2 regions of the Neobacillus sp. OS1-32 genome follow, and region 2 is predicted to be linked to the other one. Evidence: a T-box and tRNA genes for the amino acid it is inferred to sense, from the RefSeq annotation. Region 2 holds a T-box; the other holds one or more tRNA genes.
What was found. A T-box is a leader RNA that pairs with one kind of tRNA and senses whether it is charged. The one in region 2 lies ahead of serS (serine--tRNA ligase), so its partner is inferred to be a tRNA-Ser.
Positions count from the first base shown of each region.

Region 1: it has a tRNA-Ser gene. The T-box ahead of serS (serine--tRNA ligase) is inferred to sense a tRNA for this amino acid. The anticodon was not compared.

Region 1 is NZ_CP133263.1:683,998-687,417, reverse strand. It holds gene RCG24_RS03650 (bacillibactin exporter BcbE) at 252-1,547, shown strand; tRNA gene RCG24_RS03645 (tRNA-Gly) at 1,750-1,823, shown strand; tRNA gene RCG24_RS03640 (tRNA-Ser) at 1,835-1,926, shown strand; gene RCG24_RS03635 (DUF6509 family protein) at 2,046-2,330, shown strand; gene RCG24_RS03630 (non-homologous end joining protein Ku) at 2,465-3,298, opposite strand.
Region 2 is NZ_CP133263.1:3,299,318-3,302,737, reverse strand. It holds gene pdxS (pyridoxal 5'-phosphate synthase lyase subunit PdxS) at 1-799, shown strand, start outside; gene pdxT (pyridoxal 5'-phosphate synthase glutaminase subunit PdxT) at 926-1,516, shown strand; T-box leader at 1,589-1,810, shown strand; gene serS (serine--tRNA ligase) at 1,968-3,248, shown strand.

The sequences.
Region 1 (3,420 bases), 1.7 Mb from region 2:
TTTTTCATGTATTTAGCTTAGAACACTACCGCGCTTTCGCTTGGTGGCCCCTTCATTTGGTGAGCGATCTGACAATCCCTCACCAAATGAAGGGGTTAAATTTTGCCCACATTAATTTTACTCATACTTCGGAAAAATTCAAAAGGTACAAAATTAATATTCCCCAAGAGGATTTTTCTACCACAGTTTTTTTTTCGATATAAGCAAATATTAAACAATACCAAATACTTTGAAGGCGGGATAGGGAGACAATGGAACATATTGAACAATTATGGACGAACCCCCGGGCAGCCAAAAGCAAAAAGTCCCAATCCAAGCAAAATGGTTCTAGTGAGATTTCCAAGCAAAAATGGGCAATTTTATCGTTATCTTCTATCCCTTTAGTGATGACATTGGGAAACTCCATGTTAATACCTGTACTGCCTAGGATGGAAAAAGAATTATCGATTTCAGCATTTCAGTCGAGTATGGTTATTACGGTGTATTCTATAGTAGCGATTGTATTAATCCCAATTGCCGGCTATTTATCTGATCATATCGGCAGAAAAAAGGTGATTATCCCAAGTTTGTTTATTGCCGGGATTGGCGGTCTTATTTCCGGTTGGGCAGCATGGAAACTTGAGTCGGCCTATTGGATTATTTTAGCTGGCAGGGCGCTGCAGGGTGTAGGAGCTGCCGGGGCTTTTCCGATCGTCCTTCCGTTGGTCGGCGACATGTTTAAGAATGAGGATGATGTCAGTACCTGTTTGGGGCTAATTGAAACTTCCAACACCTTTGGTAAGGTATTAAGCCCAATTTTTGGGGCTATTCTAGCAGGATTTATTTGGTTTTTACCTTTCTTATCTTTTCCAATCTTTTGCGCAGTCTCGATTTTAATGGTGGCGTTGCTTGTAAAATCTCCCAAAGGCAAGGAAAAGCCAATACCGTTTAAAGCTTTCTTCAGTGGTGTGAAGAAAACCTTTAAACAACATGGTCGCTGGCTTTATGCAATTTTTTTTATTGGCGGTATCCTAATGCTTGTGCTGTTTGGAATTCTTTTTTACCTTTCTGAGGTGTTTGAAACAAAGTATGGGATAAAGGATGTTAAAAAGGGGATTTTCCTGGCTCTTCCCCTTGGTGCTCTTTGTTTATCCTCCTTTATCAGTGGAAAGGTGATTAAAAAAAATAAGATTTTAATGAAATGGTTAACCTTCGGTGGAATAATCGCTGCCGCCCTTTCAATTGCGGCCTTATGGTTTTCCATAAAACTATGGTATATGATCACCATGTTTTTAATTAGCGGTGTGGGAATCGGTATTGGTCTTCCTTGTCTCGATTCCTTAATTACTGATGGAGTAGAAAAAAAGGAAAGGGGAACCATCACCTCTTTTTATTCTTCCATGCGGTTTATTGGAGTGGCCGCTGGTCCACCAATTATTGCTTTGTTAATGAAATACGCCAACCATTGGATCTTTATCATCATGAGCGGTCTTAGTATGTTAGCAGCGGTCGTTACTTTGCTGGCCATCAAACCGCAAGCTAAAGAAAATAATTATAGCAAGAGCTGAGTGGACCCTCAGCTCTTTCATGTTGCACCATAGCCGAGCTTTTACCATACTAATTTAATCCTTTAAGGCCTGGAAATCGCATCCTGCATACAGTAAGCTTGCAGGTATGAACTTTTCCTTAAAAAATTGAAATAAAAATAAATTTCCTCTACCATATTTGAAATTATTATGCTATAATATCAATTGTCTTAATTGTTCCTATGCGGGTGTGGTTTAATGGTAGAATTTCAGCTTCCCAAGCTGACGGCGGGGGTTCGATTCCCCTCACCCGCTCCATTTTATCCTTTGGAGAAGTACCCAAGTGGTTATAAGGGGGCGCACTCGAAATGCGTTAGGGCGGGTAACCGTCGCGTGAGTTCGAATCTCACCTTCTCCGCCATCGATACATAAACAATCTACGCCAGAGAATTCTGGCGTTTTTACGTTTATTTTGCTTTAGCCGGTAAAAATGTATAATATCAAAGAACAACATTAAAATAATGCAAAAGGAGGATCCATATGGAGATCATTGGACATACAGTAGAAAAATTAGAAGATCCTTTCGGTCTGCTTTCAGGTGACCGTTATGAATTTTTTTTGGATCTTGACATAGATGAAGACGATGAACTTTATTCGGAAAAAGGGGTTGGTTTACGCGTCCTATTGGCCGTTGACAACCATGAAGCAAAAATATCCAATTATCATTTTTATGAAAAGGAAAGTGAAAAGGTATTCGACTTTGCCCTAGAAGATGACGAAGAAGAGGAAGTTCTTCAATACTGCAAGGAGAATATTAATAAATAAAAACTCCCCGACTGGTGAGCCCATCAGGATGGTTCATGAAGCGTAGTTGAATTTATCCTTTTCTTTTAGCTAAAAAATAGCAGGGAACTTCCCTGCTATAGATTAGTTTCTAAGATTTGTAAATTCTTTAGAACCTATGCTTCTTTCTTGACTTTAACAGTAGTTTTTTTCTTTGTTACTGCAGCCTTCTTTGGTTTCGTCCGGTCAATCGATGCTTGCAATGCTGCCATTAAATCCGTCACATTGGAAGCAGCCGGTTCCTTCGCTTCCGCCGTAACCGTTTCTTTACCTTGGCGTTTTGATTCGATTAATTCCAATAGTGCTGTCCGGTATTCATCGGTATATTTCTCCGGCTGAAATTCTGTTGTTAACTGGTCGATCAACAAAATAGCTGTTTCCAGTTCTTTCTTCGTTACCTTATCATCCGTTGGAACATTGGGAACATCACCTGTTTTTCGGACCTCATCCGGATAATGGATCGTTTCCATTATCAAGGTATTATCATATACCCGTATTACTGCTAACTGTTCCTTGGAGCGGATCATGATTTTAGCGAGACCAACTTTTTGTGTTTCCTCCAAAGCTTTGCGCAGTAAGGAATAAGCCTTGCTGCCGCCATCATTGGGTGACATATAATAACTGTGATTGAAGTAGATCGGGTCGATTTCTTCCATTTTGACAAAATCTATAATTTCAACCGCTTTATCTTCATTTTCCTTTGCTAACTTTTCCAGTTCTTCCTGATCAAGAAGGACGAATTTTCCTTTTGTATATTCGTAAGCCTTGACAATATTCTCCGGTTTTACTTCCTCTTCGCAAACTGAACAAACTTTTTCATATTTAATTGGGGCATGGCATTTATTATGCAGGGTTCTCAATTTTATATCCTTGTCCTCTGTTGCTGCATGCAGCTTAATGGGAATATTGACGAGTCCAAAGCTGATGCTGCCTTTCCACATTGTGTGCATCTCATCTTTCTCCATTCTTTTTAATTTTAGTGTGTGATTCTAAAGGCCGCGAATACATAAAAACTTCTGGTAAAGAATGAAGTTTGGCCGTTTAACACAAAGTAAGGAAAAAGGGGAAATGC
Region 2 (3,420 bases):
GCAGGCGAAAATTGCCGAGGAGGCCGGTGCAGTAGCGGTAATGGCTCTTGAACGGGTCCCTTCCGACATTCGGGCGGCTGGTGGTGTGGCCAGAATGGCTGATCCTAGAATTGTAGAAGAGGTCATGAATGCTGTTTCGATTCCTGTCATGGCAAAGGCAAGAATTGGCCACATTGTTGAAGCTCGCGTTTTGGAGGCTATGGGCGTTGACTATATTGATGAAAGTGAAGTATTAACTCCTGCTGATGAGGAGTTCCATTTAAATAAAAAGGAATATACCGTTCCGTTTGTTTGTGGCTGCCGTGATCTGGGTGAAGCGGCCCGCAGAATCGGTGAAGGAGCATCAATGCTTCGTACGAAGGGTGAGCCTGGAACTGGAAATATTGTTGAGGCTGTTCGCCATATCCGCAAGGTAAATGCACAAGTCCGTAAGGTTGTATCCATGAGCGAGGATGAACTGATGACGGAAGCAAAGAATCTAGGAGCACCATATGAAATCCTGCTTGAAATCAAACGTCTTGGCCGCCTTCCAGTGGTGAATTTTGCTGCCGGTGGTGTGGCAACCCCAGCTGACGCCGCATTAATGATGCAGTTGGGGGCTGATGGGGTATTTGTCGGCTCTGGTATTTTTAAATCAGAAAATCCTGCACTTTTTGCAAAGGCCATTGTCGAGGCAACGACCCATTATCAAGATTATAAATTGATTGCCGAGCTTTCCAAAAATTTAGGAACACCGATGAAAGGTATTGAAATTTCATCATTAGCACCGGCAGAACGGATGCAAGACCGCGGCTGGTAAAAAGAAAAGCGAAGGCGACTAGTCGCTGGGAGCCGGAGCTAGACACTTGAAAAATATTAATACGTTAAATTTGCAAAACAGGACTTTTGATAAAAAAGTTCTGTTTTTTAAAAAAGGGGTATTTTTATGGTAAAAATTGGCGTTCTTGCGTTACAAGGGGCTGTTCGCGAACACATTCAATCATTAGAAGCATGTGGTGTGGAAGCCATTGCAATTAAACATAAAGAAGAGTTGAACGAGATTGACGGTCTGATTCTTCCTGGTGGAGAGAGCACGACGATGCGTCGTTTACTTGATAAGTATGACTTTATGGATTCATTAAAAAAATTTGCTGCAGATGGTAAGCCGATGTTTGGAACTTGTGCCGGTCTGATTCTTTTGGCAAAAAATCTCGTTGGCTACAATGAACCGCATATTGGCGTGATGGACGTTACGGTTGAACGCAATTCCTTTGGCCGGCAGGTGGATAGCTTCGAGGCCGACCTCGCAATCCGAAATGTCGCGACCAGTTTTCCGGCTGTGTTTATCCGCGCACCACACATTGTTGAGGCTGGTGAAAATGTTGAAATACTCGCCAAACATGAAGGCCGCATTGTCGCCGCACGCGATGGGCAGTTTCTTGGCTGCTCGTTTCATCCGGAATTAACGGAAGATCATCGCTTTACTGCTTATTTTGTAGAAATGGTCAAGGAAGCAAAGGAAAAAACGCTCGTATAAAGAAAGCGGTATAAGCAGGTTGCATTTGGTTCATAAATATAGTACAGTTAAGAATACAAAATGAATTATAATGATAAAGCAATGAGAGGAACTAGTAACAAGAGATTTATTCTCAAGAGAACCGGTGGCTGGTGTAAACCGGTGAATGATCTTTGTGAATCCCTCCTCGAGCAAGGTATGGAACGCTTCATAATAGGGCCAGTAAATACCTTCGGCAGAAACCGTTAATTTTTCGAGGTGGACAGTTTTTTACTGTCAACCAGGGTGGTAACGCGGGTAACTCTCGTCCCTGTTTTGGGGCGGGGGTTTTTTATTTTTCTGAACTGCAGATTTGTCGTACAATGCAGCAAATATATTGGGCAAAATTGCAGATATGTTGTTTTACAACTGTAGAAATATCGTTCAAACTTGCAGGTATCCCAAATTTAAAAATAAAGGAGTGTCTGAACAAATGCTGGATTTAAAATTTTTAAGGGCCAATTTTGCTGAAGTCAAAGCAAAGTTACAGCATCGTGGTGAAGATTTAACGGATTTAGACAGGTTTGAAGAACTGGATCAAAAAAGACGTGGGTTAATTGTGGAGTCTGAACAGCTGAAATCGAAGCGTAATGAAGTTTCACAGCAAGTTGCTGCGTTAAAGCGTGAGAAGCAGAATGCTGACCACTTAATCCAAGAAATGCGGGAAGTCGGTGATCGAATTAAGACGCTCGACGATGAACTTAGGGACGTTGAGGAAACGTTAGAAAACTTGTTATTAAGCATTCCTAATATTCCGCATGAAAGTGTTCCAGTCGGCGATTCAGAGGATGACAATGTTGAAATTCGAAAATGGGGCAATATTCGTGAGTTTGATTTTGCAGCAAAACCCCATTGGGAAATTGCCGACAAGCTGGGAATCCTGGATTTTGAACGTGCCGCTAAAGTAACTGGAAGCCGTTTTGTGTTTTATAAAGGGCTTGGTGCCCGGCTTGAGCGTGCCTTAATCAGCTTTATGCTCGATTTGCATGTCGATGAGCATGGTTATACCGAAGTCCTGCCGCCATACATGGTAAACCGAGCCAGCATGACGGGAACCGGCCAGTTGCCTAAGTTCGAGGAAGATGCCTTCTTAATTGAAAGTGAAGACTATTTCCTAATTCCAACTGCTGAAGTGCCTGTAACCAATTTACACCGTGATGAAATACTCAGCGGTGGTGATCTGCCGCTTAAATATGCGGCCTACAGCGCCTGCTTCCGTTCAGAGGCAGGATCAGCTGGGCGTGATACCCGAGGCCTAATCCGCCAGCATCAATTCAATAAGGTCGAGCTGGTTAAGTTCGTGAAGCCGGAAGACTCCTATGAAGAGCTGGAGAAACTAACTAATGATGCCGAGCGGGTATTACAGCTATTGGAGCTGCCATATCATGTATTAAGCATGTGTACCGCTGATTTAGGCTTTACCGCTGCTAAAAAATATGATATTGAGGTGTGGCTGCCTAGTTACGGAACATACCGCGAGATTTCTTCTTGCAGTAATTTCGAAGCCTTCCAGGCAAGACGGGCCAATATCCGCTTCCGCCGCGATCCGAAAGCAAAGCCTGAGCATCTGCATACATTAAATGGTTCCGGTCTTGCGATTGGCCGTACGGTCGCTGCCATTTTGGAAAACTACCAACAGGAAGACGGCAGTGTCATCATTCCGACGGTACTGCGTCCTTATATGGGCGGCCGCGAGATTATTAAGCCGTTGTAAAAGTGAGAGGCTGGCGGGATGAAGGTTAATTAAAAGTAGTAAAAAAGAGCCGGGCGGTCACGTATCCTGAATATATTCCCAATATTTTAAAGCGGGCGGATCATCCGCCCGGATATTTTTTTCATTATGTAGTTGACATTGAGGTAAAACTTATGATAAATTAACACATGTT